DNA from 4 places in the Pseudoalteromonas simplex genome. Region 1 is predicted to be linked to each of the others. Evidence: predicted binding sites of a transcription regulator. Region 1 holds the regulator's gene; each other region holds the start of a gene.

What was found. Region 1 encodes FliA, which starts transcription of late flagellar genes. Its sites were predicted from a motif close to CTAAAGNTNNNNNNNNNNNNGCCGATA; they were not measured.
Region 2: the regulator FliA is predicted to act here: its motif matches at 1,430-1,456, upstream of IRQ78_RS14830 (DUF4402 domain-containing protein).
Region 3: the regulator FliA is predicted to act here: its motif matches at 2,667-2,693, upstream of IRQ78_RS20075 (DUF5610 domain-containing protein).
Region 4: the regulator FliA is predicted to act here: its motif matches at 1,674-1,700, upstream of IRQ78_RS17600 (VC2046/SO_2500 family protein).

The regions. Positions count from the first base shown of each region.
Region 1 is NZ_JADILN010000007.1:37,082-41,275, forward strand. It holds gene flhA (flagellar biosynthesis protein FlhA) at 1-352, shown strand, start outside; gene flhF (flagellar biosynthesis protein FlhF) at 373-1,854, shown strand; gene IRQ78_RS14060 (MinD/ParA family ATP-binding protein) at 1,847-2,707, shown strand; gene IRQ78_RS14065 (RNA polymerase sigma factor FliA) at 2,734-3,444, shown strand; gene cheY (chemotaxis response regulator CheY) at 3,485-3,868, shown strand; gene IRQ78_RS14075 (protein phosphatase CheZ) at 3,886-4,194, shown strand, end outside.
Region 2 is NZ_JADILN010000008.1:29,737-33,930, forward strand. It holds gene IRQ78_RS14820 (fimbria/pilus periplasmic chaperone) at 1-289, opposite strand, end outside; gene IRQ78_RS14825 (DUF4402 domain-containing protein) at 298-765, opposite strand; gene IRQ78_RS14830 (DUF4402 domain-containing protein) at 785-1,378, opposite strand; gene IRQ78_RS14835 (SPOR domain-containing protein) at 1,490-2,098, opposite strand; gene IRQ78_RS14840 (SPOR domain-containing protein) at 2,172-2,681, opposite strand; gene galU (UTP--glucose-1-phosphate uridylyltransferase GalU) at 3,110-3,991, opposite strand; gene IRQ78_RS14850 (thymidylate synthase) at 4,018-4,194, opposite strand, start outside.
Region 3 is NZ_JADILN010000020.1:20,974-25,167, reverse strand. It holds gene IRQ78_RS20085 (RNA recognition motif domain-containing protein) at 216-695, shown strand; gene murI (glutamate racemase) at 658-1,452, opposite strand; gene IRQ78_RS20075 (DUF5610 domain-containing protein) at 1,519-2,637, opposite strand; gene trmA (tRNA (uridine(54)-C5)-methyltransferase TrmA) at 2,802-3,899, shown strand; gene IRQ78_RS20065 (DUF523 domain-containing protein) at 3,902-4,194, opposite strand, start outside.
Region 4 is NZ_JADILN010000012.1:11,545-15,738, forward strand. It holds gene cysK (cysteine synthase A) at 1-20, shown strand, start outside; gene IRQ78_RS17590 (hypothetical protein) at 175-615, shown strand; gene IRQ78_RS17595 (DUF6172 family protein) at 689-988, opposite strand; gene IRQ78_RS17600 (VC2046/SO_2500 family protein) at 1,124-1,639, opposite strand; tRNA gene IRQ78_RS17605 (tRNA-Tyr) at 1,752-1,836, shown strand; tRNA gene IRQ78_RS17610 (tRNA-Tyr) at 1,886-1,970, shown strand; gene IRQ78_RS17615 (M48 family metallopeptidase) at 2,083-2,763, opposite strand; gene IRQ78_RS17620 (ion channel) at 2,868-3,848, shown strand; gene IRQ78_RS17625 (MHYT domain-containing protein) at 4,010-4,194, shown strand, end outside.

The DNA.
Region 1 (4,194 bases):
TTCACTGCGCAGATTGATCGTTCAAGATGCTGTTGGTATGTCTTCTGAGATCCCTGTCATAACCTTGGCGCCTGAGTTGGAACAGATGTTGCATCAGTCACTTCAGAATGCAGGTGACGAAGGTGCCGGAATAGAGCCAAGCCTTGCAGAGCGACTTCAACAATCATTGAATGAAGCGCATCAAAACCAAGAAATGGCCGGTGAACCTTCGATACTGTTAACGTCAGGAATGTTAAGAACTGTGCTATCTCGCTTCGTTAAGTACACCATCCCAGGTTTAAGGGTGATGTCTTACCAAGAGGTACCAGACGAAAGACAGATTAAGATTGTCAGCTCAGTAGGCCAACAATAGGATAGTAAAGGGGTTGAACCATGAAAATTAAACGTTTTTTTGCTAAAGATATGCGCACTGCACTGAAAGAAGTGAAAGATGAGTTAGGTGTTGATGCGGTTATTATGTCGAACAAAAAGCTTGCTAACGGCGTTGAAATCGTTGCAGCTGTTGATTACGATAAAGCAGCCCCGAAAGCCGAAGCTAAACCAGCAGTGGCACAATCAGCACCTGCTCCACAGCATAACTTTGTTAAACCTGAGCCAATGCGTGCTAAACCTGAGCCGCAAGCGAAAGTTGCTGATAGCCTTCAAGCGTTACTTGAGCGTCAAGCCCCACGCCCTCGTTCGCCAGAGCTTGCGTCAATGTTTAGTCAATCTGGTATTGATACGAGTGAACACTATCAAGCAAAAGAGCCAAGCTTTGAGCAGCAACAGCCACAATACAAGCAAGCTCCTCGTTATCAACAGCAAGCAGCACCTCGTGTACAAACTCAAGCACATAGCTTAGGTTTTGATGACGACTTAGATTCTAGTTTTGATGATTTAGATTCACCAGCCGAGCACAAAAACTCAGCACCTGCGAATCAATCAGAAATGATGACCATGCGTGAAGAAATGAATGCGATTCGTCAATTACTTGAACACCAAGTATCTGGCTTAATGCAACAAGATATGGCTCGCCGCGATCCGACTCGTGCATGTATGATTGACCGCTTAGCGGGTATGGGCATTGAACGTGATGTTGCTGAGCAAATGGCCTGTTTCATTCCTGACGATGTATCACGTCAACAAGCGTGGCAAGCATTACTGCAAATGGTTGAAAACCAAATGCATACAACGAATAACGAAATCCTACGTCAAGGTGGTGTATTCGCATTAGTGGGCCCAACGGGTGTTGGTAAAACAACGACTGTTGCGAAATTAGCTGCACTGGGTGCACAAAAATATGGTGCAGATAAAGTGGCGTTGATCACCACTGATACATATAGAATTGGTGCCTACGAACAATTGGCTACTTATGGTCGTATTATTGGCTGTGGTGTTAAGCAGGTAAAAGATGCGAATGAATTAGCTGAAGTGCTATACCATTTACGTAATAAGCGTCTAGTATTAATAGATACAGCGGGTATGAGCCAACGTGATTTACGTTTAACTGAGCAATTAAACACCCTAATGCGTAATCAGCGTGTTGATATTCGTAGTTATTTAGTATTAAGTGCGACAGCACAGATAAATGTGTTGCAAGAAACCGTAAGACACTTTAAAAAGGTTCATCTAAGTGGCTGTATCTTCACTAAATTGGATGAATCTTTAAGTTTAGGTGAGATTATTAGTATAGCGATTCAAAATCGCCTGCCAATAGGGTATCTTACTAACGGTCAGCGTGTTCCTGAAGATATTCGCGTAGCGAATGCTGAAAAACTAGTGAAAAAAGCTGAACAATTGTATTTAAAACGAGCAAAAGCACAACATTCACGACGTCAAGCAGTAGCGTCGAACACAGTAGGGATGTATGATTAACACAGTATTAGATCAAGCAAGCGGCCTGCGCAAAATGAATCAAAATAATAATAGTGGCGTTAAAGTTATCGCTGTGACTGGCGGTAAAGGTGGTGTGGGTAAAACCAACGTTTCACTCAATACCGCAATCGCATTAGGGCAGCAAGGAAATCGTGTATTAGTACTAGATGCCGATTTAGGTTTGGCAAACTGTGACGTGATGCTTGGCCTTCGTGTTGAACGTAACTTATCTCATGTTTTGTCAGGCGAGTGTGAGCTTGACGAAATTCTCGTTGAAGGTCCTGCAGGTATAAAAATTGTACCAGCGACGTCTGGTTCGCAAAGCATGGTGGAATTAACACCATCTGAGCATGCAGGTCTTATTCGCGCTTTTAGCGAGTTAAACACCGAGTTTGATATTTTAATTGTCGATACCGCCGCAGGTATTTCTGACATGGTATTAAGCTTTTCTCGTGCAGCCCAAGATGTTGTTGTGGTTGTATGTGATGAACCTACCTCAATTACCGATGCTTATGCGCTTATTAAAGTCCTTAGCCGTGAGCATGGCGTATATAAATTTAAAATTGTTGCTAATATGGTGCGCAGTTTGCGTGAAGGGCAAGAATTATTTGCTAAACTTTCAAAAGTAACGGATCGCTTTTTAGACGTTTCAATGGAGTTGGTAGCTACCATTCCTTATGACGAGAACATGCGTAAATCTACGCGACGCCAAAAGGTGATTGTTGAATTATTTCCAAACTCACCAGCTGCGGTGGCGTTTAAAACATTAGCAACAAAAGCAGTTAAGTGGCCGATCCCTAATCAACCTTCTGGCCATTTAGAATTTTTCATTGAAAAACTAGTAAACGGCTAACTATGACAACATCGGTGAATAAAGCGATGGGATATCAATCAGCACAAAACTTAAATGCGATTGTTGAAAAACATGCCTCTTTAGTTAAAAAAGTGGCGTGCCATCTAATTGCTCGTTTACCTGCCAGTGTCCAACTCGATGATTTAATTCAATCAGGCATGATAGGCCTAATTGAAGCATCAAAAAACTTTGATGCTAGCAAAGGGGCTAGTTTCGAAACTTTCGCTGGAATTCGTATTCGTGGTGCGATGTTAGACGAAATTCGTAGAGGTGACTGGGCACCACGCTCAGTTCACCGAAATGCTCGCCTTGTGGCTGAAACCATTTCCGAATTAGAAAGCACGCTAAATCGTGAACCTAAAGATACAGAAGTCGCTGAAAAACTTGATATAACGCTCGATGAGTACCATCATATTCTACATGATGTAAATTCTAGTAAAGTATTAGGTATAGAGGACTTAGGCGTTGATGAAGACGTCATTACACCTGTAGGTCAGGATTTAGGACTAGACAAACCGTTTAATAACGTTAAAAATGAGCGGTTTAACCAGTCTCTATTAACGGCTATCCAATCGTTACCAGAAAGAGATGCACTTGTTTTGTCTTTGTACTACAACGACGAAATGAACTTAAAAGAAATAGGACACATACTCGATGTTAGTGAATCGCGTGTGAGTCAGATACATGGTCAGGCGATGATTAAGCTCAAAGCAAAAATCAATGACTGGATTAATTAGTAGTAAGTAAATATAGGTTCAAACCTCACCGGAGGATGTTTTGGATAAAAACATGAAAATTCTTGTTGTTGATGATTTTTCTACAATGAGACGTATCATTAAAAATCTATTAAGGGATTTAGGTTTTACCAATGTGCAGGAAGCTGACGATGGGTCAACAGCATTGCCAATGCTACAAAATCAAGAATTTGATTTTGTTGTAACAGATTGGAACATGCCAGGTATGCAAGGCATTGATTTGTTAAGAGCAATTCGTGCTGATGATAGCCTTAAGCATATTCCTGTATTAATGGTGACAGCTGAAGCGAAAAAAGAACAAATTGTTGCTGCTGCTCAAGCGGGTGTTAATGGCTATATCGTTAAACCATTCACTGCTGCGACACTTAAAACCAAATTGGAAAAAGTGTTTGAACGTTTAGGTTAATCTAAGGGGAGAGGCTTATGTCAGCACTAGCTGCGCCTCAAATAAGTTTAGAGCAAGCTCGTCAACTTGTTGAGTTTCTTGAAAATGGTGAACAAGAAAAAGCTGATCAGCTGATACTTGAAACAGCATCAAAAGAACAATCAGAGCTGTTTGCTGAAATCGGTAAACTGACGCGACAATTACATGAAGCGTTAAAAAACTTTGATCTAGATACTCGTCTTTCAGATTTAACTACCGATGCGATCCCAGACGCTAAGCAGCGCTTAAATTATGTTATGGAAATGACAGAAAGCGCCGCTAACAAAACCATGGATGCAGTTGAAGCT
Region 2 (4,194 bases), on a different contig from region 1:
TTTCGCCAGGTGCTAAGCGAATTTGCTTTGGTGATAAGCGTGCCATAGGAGAAAGGCTCGTGGTTACTGGCTCACTCAATGTTTGATAGCCCCCACCAGGTAGCGCTAATTTTTCGCTCCATACCACGCGGTATGTACGGTACTCTTCTGAGCTATTAATGACGGTGACTTTTGCGCTTCGTTGGCGCTCATCAAATGAAACCCGCGTTGGTGAAATAAGTAAGTTTGCCGTTGCATATTGACTGAAAAAAACAAAAAGAAGTCCACATAAAAGACGTTTTGCGAACATATCTATCCTTAGTAATCGACTGATATTTCTAAATAAGTTGTAGAAGAATACTGACCATCAGCGTATGGTTTAGCGCTACGGTCTGTCGTTAAAATACCGCCAATAAATACTTTTGCTTCACCAAATTCATTGGTAATCACATATTTAGGAAAACCATTAAGGCGTACAGAAAATCCAGCACTCGAGTTGCCATCGATATCATGTGTTAAGTCAACTGGGGCAACTAGATTCATAGTTAGCTGAGTTCTAGCTGGAAAGTCAGTAAGTAATAATTCTGCAGGGCGGCCATTTTTAAGAACATAAACCGAGCCCTGCGTATTGATACTGCCATCATCTTTGACGATTACAGAGCTGGTATTTGTATTAGCTAGAATAACTAGAGTACCAAAATCAAGCGCTTGTTGCTCTGTGCTCGCAGCCTGTAAGGGTGTTGAGAACACACAAAATAAAACAGTAGCTAAAAGCAAAAAGCGCATGACTAATTACCTAGTATTATTAGTAAGCAACTTCTAATTGGAAAGTGCCGGTATACTCAACATCACGATAAGGCTCAGATGACGCCGAATTTGAGGTAGATAAATTGGCACCAATGTTAAACTCAACACTGCCGTCTGCATCTGCTGTTAAATTTGGGCTGCCTGGAAGGTAATAAGCATTTGCATTTGGGCCTGAAGTAATAAAATACTTCCATTCATCAACAATAAAGTTTGGCTCATTTAAACCTTGTCCATCAGAAGCTAAAGTATTAGCAGTAGGATCAGTAATCGACAAACGCGCATTTGGCACCGCTTCCGATACCGTAAATGAAGCAGGAGACCCTTGCTCAATAATTGAAATAATCGCAGGAGATGCATCTGTTCTTGTTGAAACAGGGCTTGCATCAGGTTCTGGGTTAATTGTTAAAACAGCTTGCGCAGCACCTGAAGGATCGGCTACGGCACGAATAGTACCAAAATTTAGATCATTCCCTTTTGTTAAAACAACTGAGTTTTGAACCTTTACTGTTGCACTGAAAGATTCAGTAGTGGCATAAGAATAAAAAGCAGAAAATGCTAATGAGCATGCAATTAAAGAAAGAGGTAATTTCATATTAAGTCCTTATAAATAAATGGCTAAGCCATTTTGCTGTATCTTAAGCTTTATCGACCTCTAGAACAAATACTTTAAGGTTAATCCCCTAATTTCCAAGAGGAAAGATACTTATAGCATCTCCCCAATAAAAGGGGCTGTCACACAAGTTTGCCCCATTCTTTTGGCTATCTCACAAAAAGCTGTCGCCTGAGTATAATTTGCAAATGGACCTGCTCGTAATCCATACAAGGTTACCCCTTTTTGCTCACGAGTTTTAAAGCGAAAATCTAGGTCATTTAAAACAGCAGGATAATCACGTTTAAGGTTCAAGACCTGATGTCTGACCTTTTTCGGCGTTAAATATAAACCTAATTGCACACCTGCTTCTGCTGCTTTGTTTGCAGCAATAATCGTTTCTAATGAGTCGATTGATGATGATTGCTGAGATTGTATTTGCTCACTTTGGTGATAGATCACATCATTTTGCGGCTCAAATGCCGATGGTTGTGCAGTTAAATCACTATTAGCCGAAAGTACCTCGATTAACAACGCAAGGTCTTTTTCCATTGCAGCAAGACGTTCAATGCTAGGCTGTTGATTTTGCCACTCGGCAGCAAATTGCTGTACCTGCTGTTCAGTATAAACAGGCTGGCTTTGTTCTTGGCTCATCATACATGCTGTTAAAGCAGTTAAGCAGATGGTTAACAATAAATATTTAGAGAAAATAGAAAAATGCATGGTGACGTCAATTCTAAAAAACAGACTTAAATCTTAGCAATAAAAATGCCACCTTTAGAGTGAATATTTGACGCTAAAAATAAATTCGATTATCTGTGTATTTACTAACCCAACAATCAATACCTTGTCGCTTAATAGCCGCGCAGTCAGCTTTCGCATTTTTTAAATACTTATAGCCTCCAAACTTTAAGCGGTAGAAAGTTCTATCATGCACGTCTGCAACTTCAACATTCAAAATTGGTTTACCTTGAAAAATACTAGGCGCTTGTTTTGCCATTTTATGAAAGGTGACTTCTATTGCGGTCTCAGAGCTAACTGATGCTAACTGTAACGCAAAAGTATAATTAGGTTTTGTAGGTGCTAATATAGCAGCAGTGGCTAGGGTATTTTTTTGTGTAGCCGTTGATTGAAGCTCAGAACTAGTTTTTACATTAATTTGAAAAATAGGATCGATTAAGCGAAGTGCAAAACTTTGCATAGAATTAACGGTAGAGCTTAGCAGCAGCTCATTACTGCAACCAGAAACAGTTAATAACACCATTAGGTATATACTGCAGCGAAAAGGCTTGAAGTAATCTTTCATAATCAGGATTCTTAAACGTACCGTTAAAAAATTGCTTCTTACTTTGAAGAAGACTATCTGTTAGTACTTACCTGTACATCAAAAGCTAAAAGATAATTTAAGATATTGAAAATAAACACTAACATTATGTTTTTATTATAATTTCAGTTTAGTGCTTTAATTCGCTGCAAATCATGTTGTTAGTAAAAAGTAGCTTTATAACATAAACAATTTGCAGCAAAATTATTAATGCTTTTCATTACTCAGTTAACTAACTGAATTAGAGCAATTAATCACCATACTCATCTTAACAACCCTATAAGACAAAGGTATATCAGAAAAGTCCCTAATTTGTTAATAATCAACAATTGTCAGCTGCTTGTAAATAACAAAAAAGTGCCATATAGGCACTTTTTTAACATAATTTATTACTAAGTAAATAGAATTGGTTATTTAACCAACGACTTTATGAAGTCGCTCAATTCATCTTTGAATTCCTCACGTCGTAAAGCAAATTCAACGATGGCTTTTAAATAACCAATTTTGCTACCACAGTCATGGCTTTTACCTTTCATAGAGTATGCATCAACCGTTTCTTTTTCCATTAGCATGGCTATGGCATCTGTTAATTGAATTTCATCACCTGCCCCAGCTGGAGTTTTTGCAAGTAATGGCCAAATATTTTTGCTCAGTACATAGCGACCCACAACAGCAAGATTTGATGGAGCTTGATCAATAGGAGGCTTTTCAACCATATTCAAAATTGCGGCGCTTTCACCTTGATTGATTGTTACATCACCTAAGTCTACTACACCGAACTTGTCTACTTCGTTTTGCGGCACAGGCTCAACCATAATTTGGCTCTCACCGGTGGTTTCAAAACGCTGGATCATTTCAGCTAAGTTATCTTTTTTAAGATCGCTCGCAACATCATCGATGATAACATCCGGTAAGATAACAACAAACGGTTCATTACCTATAATAGGCGCCGCACAATTTATCGCATGACCAAGGCCTTTCGCTTCACCTTGACGAACGTGGATAATAGTCACATCTTTCGGGCAGATTGACTGTACTTCAGCAAGTAACTGACGTTTCACACGCTTTTCAAGTGTGGCTTCTAACTCAAAACTGGTATCAAAGTGGTTTTCAATTGAGTTTTTACTTGAATGCGTTACTAAAACAATTTCTTTAATTCCTGCTGATATTGCTTCATTTACAACGTACTGAATCAACGGGCGATCAACAATAGGAAGCATTTCTTTAGGGATTGCTTTTGTTGCAGGTAACATACGCGTGCCAAGACCAGCAACTGGGATCACTGCTTTCATTGATTTCTCCTTAAATTTTATTGTTCTTAAACTGAAAACGGATACTTAATTGCATCGTGACACTGATAACCTACTACTTCAAAATCATCTTTTGTAACCCAGCTTTCAATGTCTTCTAATGATTTAATATTTGGGTTTATTTTTAATTCTGGCGACGCGAAAGGCTCTCGCTTAAGTTGTACATCACGCATCAATTCAAGTTG
Region 3 (4,194 bases), on a different contig from region 1:
AAACAGATCAACACTTTTTTTCGATCTTTTTACTGTTCGCTCAAAAAGCGAACTAAATTTACCGAAAACAGCAAAAACGGTCGCTATTATGGCTGTTTTTTAAGCCAATATTCATAATTTAATGCAAATTTCATTGCTATGTTCATTTAACTCGTTAAGATAGCAAGTTCACAATGTTAAATTAATGTTTATTTCTTGTTTATTGGTAGATCAAAATGAAATTACCCGATCAAAAATCTTTTCTTTTCTCCGTTATTCTTGCTGTTTTAGGTTTTGTGGTTGTTAAGTTCGCACTTGCAAGCTTAGCTTTAGACCCAGCATTGCTATTTGGTGCAGGCTTATTAATTGGTGCTTTAGTTATTGCAGCACTTTCATCAGCGTCAAGTGAGGAGGCCGAAGTAAAAACAAAAACACTTTATGTTGGCAACCTACCTTATCGTGCTAATGAAGGTGTTGTTCGTGCTTTATTCGAAGAACAAGGCAAAGTTTTCAATGTACGTTTATTAAAAGATAAAAATACAGGTAAACGTCGTGGCTTTGGTTTTGTTGAAATGGCTGAAGCTGATGCAGATAAAGCAATCAATCAATTAAATGATAGCGAATTCCAACAACGTACTTTAAAAGTGCGTGAAGCAAAACAAAAACAAGAGAACGAAGCTAACAGCTTTCGTGAGGGATCTGATCAGTCAGCGTAATAAGCTCAACGCTTAATTGCGAATGACCAATAGGAGCCGTTGCATAATAGTGCAGCGGCTTTTTTTTATCTGTAGTAAGAGTAAAGCCTCGTAGAGCAATTAAACTTTCAACGCGCTTAGCAATCGCTTTGCCTGAGTCAATAAGGAAGATCTGTTGTTTATAGTAGTCACTAATCGCGCTGGCTAGTAATGGAAAGTGTGTACAGCCAAGTACCAGAACATCTATATCTTCTGCTATCGCTAAATTACTCAATACTTTCTCAAGCTTTGCTTTATTGATTTTCTGCGTATGAAATAGTGTTTCTGCAATTTCTACCAGCTCAGTTGAGCCATATAAGCTGACTTGTGTGTCTTGGCTATGAGTACTAATTAAATTTGCAGTATAGCGACTCTTGATGGTTGATGGTGTTGCCAGTAAACCAATATGTTTGCTGTTACTTATAGCGCAAGCAGGTTTTATTGCAGGTACTACCCCGACAACTTCTATACTTGTGTGCTGACGAATAGTATCTAAGGCAGAGGTAGAGGCGGTATTACACGCAATAACTAGAATATCAACGTGTAAGTTTGCTGTCTCGATAAACTGTAGTAGCGCTAAAAGGCGGGCTATGATCGTTTGCTGACTTTGCGCGCCATAGGGCAATAAAGCATTGTCCATAAAATAACTATAATCAGCATCTGGGATCAATGCTTGGATCTGTTCAAGTACGGTTGTTCCACCTATACCAGAATCAAACACCATTATATGAACTGACAAACTGCTTACCTCGGATCATCAAAGATCAGCAGTTTGCCATGCAGCTTTATAAAAAGAAAGAAAGGACTATGCCTCTTCTTCTGTTGCCGAGCGTAGCTTATTCATTTGTTCGAACATTGCTTTGGTATAATCCACCAGCTTACTGACTTCTTCTTTATCTTGGTTTAACCATTGTAAGATGCCAGCCAGTTCATTTTGCAAACCAATATCGCCCGCTTTATTAAACGCCTGTTTCAAATCGTCATTAAATGGCGCTATTTTCTCAGCAACTTCTTTTTCAGGAGCAGGTTTATATTCTTCATACCCTTTAATCGCTGCTACTGTTTTGGTTTGTTTTAGATCCATGGTAAAGCCGACTAGTTGCTCGTTACCTAAGTTCAGCTCTTTAGCTTGTTCAAAGGCTTCTTCTAATGAACCAGAGAAGAATGTTTCGCTAACACTCTGCAAGTCTTCCATCAATTCATTGATAGCTTGCTGCTCTTGCTCATTTAAATCACCATTGACCGACATCGAGAATGATAAATCACGTGATTGCGAAGACTCACTGACAAAGGCTTCGTTGTCGCCATTTTTGCTATAACTGCTTGCAGACTTACTTTCGTATGCATCAGCAAAGCTAATACTTACTTCGTCACCTTCAGCGGTGGTGAAAGTGTACTCTGCGTTATTACTTAAACTGATGTATTGAGCTTGGCTAACTGAAACCGCATTAGGTTTAGGATTGAACAAGTCTTCTTCTAATTCATCAATACCTTTAAAGATACCTTCTTTAGACTTTTCGATACCCTCTTCGATGTCATCGTTAAGAATACCTGACTCTTTAAGCTCATCATACGCATCGTCGATGCCCATTTGCACACCTTTACGTGCATCACCTAGCATGCCTTTGAGTTTTTCATCATCAGCACCATCGGCTTTTGCTTTACGAAGTGCACCGCCAACAAAGTCGAGTACGTTTTTCACGATCTCTTCAAAGTCGAACAAGGGTTTATCTTTTTTCTCTTCGGCTTTAGGTAAACCAAGTGCCTCAGCAAGTTTATCATCAAGAACTTTTGCCGCGAGCTCACGACCGCGTTGTTGATAACTATCTTGACGATTTTGAATGGTAGGCTGCTGCAGAGCCTGTTTACCATTGTATTTATTCACATTTGTATTAGGCATATAGCCTAGGTTGCCAATTTTCATGATCCGACTCCATGTTATGGTTAACTCATTATCGGCCAAAAACCAAAGAACTTAAGTTTTTTGTATAAAAAAACGACACTAAAATAAATAACAAAACTAGACAAATCCTCAGCGCTCCCTACAATAGCGCCGTTATAAAGCTAAGAGATAAAAGGTAATCAGCCATGGCGGTTATAAAAATTGATACAACTCAATATGATGCACAATTGAGTGAAAAAGAGCAGCGCATCACCTCACAGTTTCGACGTTTTGGGGTCGAAAAATTAGAAGTGTTCGGCTCTGATCCTATTCATTACCGCCAACGTGCAGAGTTTCGTGTTTGGCATGAAGGTGAAGACCTGTTTCACATCATGTTTGATCAACAAACTAAAGAAAAGATCCGCGTAGATGAGTTTGACCCTGCAGCACCTTTAGTGGGTGAAGTGATGCAAGCGATGATCGAAAACTTAAAAGACAATGAAGTTCTGCGCCGTAAGCTGTTTCAAATCGATTACCTTTCAAGCTTAAGTGGCGAGATCCTTGTTAGCTTGTTGTATCACAAACAACTAGATGAGCAGTGGCTACAAGCAATTAAAGAGCTTAAAGCAAAACTGAGCACACAGTTTAAGATTGATTTTATTGGCCGTGCTCGTAAGCAAAAAGAAGTGATTGGTAATGACTATGTTATCGAGCGTTTAAACGTAAACGGTAAAGAGCTTATTTATCAGCAAGTCGAAAATAGCTTTACGCAACCGAATGCGAAAGTAAACATCAAGATGCTAGAGTGGGCACAAGCGCTTTGCCAACCCCTTAATAATGACTTACTGGAGTTATATTGTGGAAATGGTAACTTTTCGATTGCTCTTGCGGGTTCATTCGACCGGGTATTAGCCACTGAGATATCAAAATCATCGGTTTACTCAGCACAATACAATATTGCACAAAACAAGGTTGAGAACTTAGATATCATTCGTATGTCGAGTGAAGAGTTCACTCAAGCAATGAAAGGCGAACGTACCTTCTCTCGTTTAGATGGCATAGACCTGAAAAGCTATAACTGCCAAACAATCTTGGTGGATCCACCACGTGCTGGAATGGACACGCTAACTTGTGACCTAGTTGCGAACTACGACAACATTATTTATATCTCGTGTAATCCCGATACCCTAGAACGTGACCTTGATCACTTATGCAAAACCCATGAAGTAAAACGTTTTGCAATTTTTGATCAATTCCCTTACACCCATCACATTGAATCAGGTGTGTTTTTACAACGTAAATAAAATCACTCTGCCAGCGCAGCAAATAGCGCTGGCAACTGCTGCTCGCTGAATACAGCTATACCATTGTCAGTTAACAGCTTTGCAGTTAACCCCATCCCTGAAATTTTCTTTCCTGAATGACTACCATCGTAAATAGTATTGCGACCACATGACGGGCTTGATTCTTTTAACAACGCATAGCGAATGCCCTGTTTTTTGCAAAGTTTAAGTGCTTGTTCTGCGCCATCAGCAAACTGCACTGTGACATCTTGCGCATCTTTGGTAAGTACTCTACCCACTTTGATTTCTGCAGGCG
Region 4 (4,194 bases), on a different contig from region 1:
ATAAAGAGCTTGTTCAGTAATCACCAAGAATCTCTTAGTTTTTAAAAAGGATGCAAACATGCATCCTTTTTTATTATCCTAAATAAATAAAACTATTAATTTTACCGAGTTAACTTTACATCATGCTCATTTAGTCACACACTTTATTTTAAGTTCACTCGAAAAACTACAACAATGAAAAATATACTTTTAATTTTTATCCTTTTAAGTAGCAGCATTCTTTCCGGTTGCGGCTCTGAAGATGCACCAAAAGGTGAAAAAAACACCCCAGGTAATGTAGCGACCCTCTATTTTGATGCTTTGTATAACCAAAACGATTTAAATAAAGCGATGGAATACGCCACGCCGAAAATGGCGCGAATTATGAAATCTTATGGTACCGCTGGGCAGTTCGCTCGCAACTTAGTCAATATGCAATACGATGAAGTGGTGATTGAAGTCGATATGACTAACATGAGCTTGCGCGAACAGTATGGCGATAAAGCCAACATCAATTTGATTTTTACGGGTTATTTTAATGGTAAGAAAATTGATGATATGCGCAGTGTGAAAATGATGCGTAAAAAAGGCAATTGGTACATAGAAAAAATAAATGCCGATCCGTTTGCGCGATAATTGATTACTAAAACTAAAAAGGGCCTGATGGCCCTTTATTGTTTTAGAGTATTACTGCGAACTGATATTCGTATTACTCTTCGTCAAACTCTTGATGTTGACGTTGTGCAGGACGCGCTAAGATTTCAACATAAAACGATGTAAGCTCTTTTGCTTCAATATCGCTAATACATTTATTAATCTCTGCCACGTGAACGACATTGGCCTCATCCGCTGATTCACCAAACTTACAGTCAAACGCCCAATAGTCGGCACCTGCTGGGAGTGTTTTATTACGCTCACGTTTCAAGTATTTTTTTACTTCGTGCTTGGCTGCATCAACCATACGAGGGTATTTAATTTTCTCGTGGTTTAGCGTGAATGTTTTCTTCATTATAGTCCTAGTAACTTGGTTCAATGACAATGGCATTAAGCCATAGACTGCTATTATAACAAGCGCATCTTAATTTAGCTGTACTTTTTATTAAGTTTATTCATAGTCTATGACAATTCGATTAAGCCTCGAATGCTAAGCTGTCGCCAAATGCAGAGGTTGATGTATCGCCTCATTAGTAAGACTATCATAAAATGCGGCAGCGTCGATTTGTGGGCGCTCAACGGGTTTGTTTTTTTCATAAAAGCGTTTTCTAACTGCTGGCTCACAGTTATCAATCACTTCTAGCGGCACATGTTGCTTATCATCACGAACATTCAAAGGCTCTGGATTTAAGCAATGACGTAATTTTATATCTGATAAACCACCTTGCAATAGTCTAAATGCATTTTCTTGCCCAATTAGCATATCAAACTGTTCGGGAGCTAATGGTTGTGTAGGGCCAGCACCTAATTCAGTACGCAGAGCAGACTCAGATACTTCAGGATTGCTTAATTCAGTTTTTGGTAGGTGGAACTGGCTAAAATCGAGCGCATCATGAGAAAGCATTGCGAGTAATAAAGCAAACTCTCCAGAGCGGTGCTCGTGAACACTTTTATTTAGACGATTATCGAGTTGACTCTCTGTGAGCAACAAACCATCAATTTGCATAGTCTTTAGCCAAATAGTTTCTTGATTAACCAGTTATCGGCATTTATGCATTTTTCTTTAGTTTTTTTCTTTACTTAAATAATCAGTTTGCTATTATCAGCGCCGTTGCATTGGAGGGGTTCCCGAGCGGCCAAAGGGATCAGACTGTAAATCTGACGGCTCAGCCTTCGCTGGTTCGAATCCAGCTCCCTCCACCACTTTTCTTCTCAGTGAAGTGGGGCCAAATGCAATAGTAAAAATTTGTGTGGAGGGGTTCCCGAGCGGCCAAAGGGATCAGACTGTAAATCTGACGGCTCAGCCTTCGCTGGTTCGAATCCAGCTCCCTCCACCACTCTTACTCTTTCTAGCTTTACTCTTTCTAGCTTTACTCTTTCTAGCTTTACTCTTTCTAGCTTTACTCTTTCTAGCTTTACTCTTTCTAGCTTTACTCTCGCTAACTTAATCTACCAACTCAAACTGCTCCCATTCGCTTTTAACCATTGCTCTGCTTTTTTATAGTCTGGATAAAACTGGCTCACACGTTGCCAAAACTTAGCGCTATGATTCATATGTAAAAGATGCGCAAGCTCATGGACAACTACATAATCAATCACCCAGGTTGGCGCACTTGCTAAATGCAAATTAAAAGTCAGCTCACGGCGTTTGTTACAACTGCCCCAGCGACGTTTATAATGTTGAATTTTAAGCTTTGTAGGCAACGTCTCAGACATTTGCAAGCAGTAATCATGCACTCGCATTTCGATATAGCTCTCAAGCTTTTCATGCATAAACTGCTCAAGCAAAGCGAGGTAGTTAGCCTCTTGATGTTTGACACGTGATGATATTAGTAAGGTAAGCTGAGGCCGCGCATCTTGTTGCCAAGTGTTTTTCGGGCCTGTGCCGAATACTATTGGGACGTTTTGCCCAAACAACTTAATAGTGGCGTTTACTAATGGCAATTGGCGACGCTCAGCTTGCATAGATTGCTTTGCTATTTGTTCAGCGACCCAATCTTGCTTAGTGTTTAGCCAGGCATCTATTTCAGTTTGTGGAACATAAAAAGGCGCATACACAGTGAGTTTCTGCTCAGCAACTTTAATTGCCACGGTTGTTCTGCGTTTACTGCGCTTTAGGGTGTAATCCAACAAAAGTAAGCCAATTCAATTAATAAAAAAATGAGAGATTCCATTTTACCCTGCTAAATAGCTGCTAATCTATAAAGATGACTCACAAATAAGTTTTCATCCTTATGCCTGACAAACCATGTTGTAGTTATACCTCACCAACAGGTAACAAGTGCCAAGAAACAGATATGGGCTCTGGATTTTGCTTTTGGCATGATAGTAAATTTGATAAATCAGGGCTAGATCTAACCCAAAAATTAGAACGCTATGCCAAAAAAGGAGGCTTACTAGAAGGGTTACAATTAAAGCGAGCAAATCTTTCTGGGCTTAACTTAATCAAACAGGATGATGAAGAGGGCTATAACCTTTCTTACTGCAACTTCTATCGAGCAAATTTAACGGGCGCTCATTTATTTAATAATAAGATTGCTAATGCCTCACTAATGAAAGCTAACCTTCACAGTGCTAGTTTGCATTACTGTGACTTAAGAAATACCAACTTATTAGGTATCAAACTCAACGACAGCAGAATTGATAATATCGAGCTAGGCGACCAATTACTGCAAGAAACGGCGGCCATTAAAGCCCGCAAGAATAAGCACAACTCAGAAGCACGAGACTTATTCGAACAATCTGAAGAAATATACCGTAATTTAAGAAAAGCTTCTGAAAATCAAGGACTATTTGAGCTTGCCGGTAACTTTACTTATAAAGAATTGCGCATGCGTCATGCGCAATACCCTAAAGGTTCAAGTAAACAAATAACTTCAAGCTTTATCGATATGTTATGCGGCTATGGCGAAAAGCCTGAGAATGTCATTCGTTTTAGTTTGTCGCTTATTATTTGTTGTGCACTCTGTTATTTTTTATTTGGGGTGAATTATCAAGATACGCTAATAAGATTAGATTTTTCTAACTCTATTGAAGACAATTTATTTGCATTTCTAAATAGCATTTATTTTAGTGTTGTTACCTTTACGACTCTAGGTTACGGTGACATAACACCTATTGGTTTCTCTCGATTTATTGCAGCAGTTGAAGCATTTTGTGGGAGCTTTTCACTCGCTTTATTCGTTGTCGTATTCGTCAAACGCATGACGCGTTAACAGTATCTATTGATAAAAAGTGATGGATAAAAAACATGAATTTAAAACTAAGCATTTATAGCTAATATAAAATAATTAAATTCATTAATTTCACATCTTTTACTCTTAATAAATTTTAAATTGTATTAGACTGAAAGCACATGCAGCCTTTAACTTATTCTATGCTAGCAGAATTTTTTCTTACTGATCAAAGTTCAGATTTATTAATAAACGGTACCTACGACCCGACTCTAGTCCTTTTGTCGATTACCACGGCCGTCTTTGCCGCTTATTTTTCTTTACACCTTATTGATCTTGCAAATAAAACTAACTTTAATTCTTACCGTCAACTCGCCAATGGTACTGG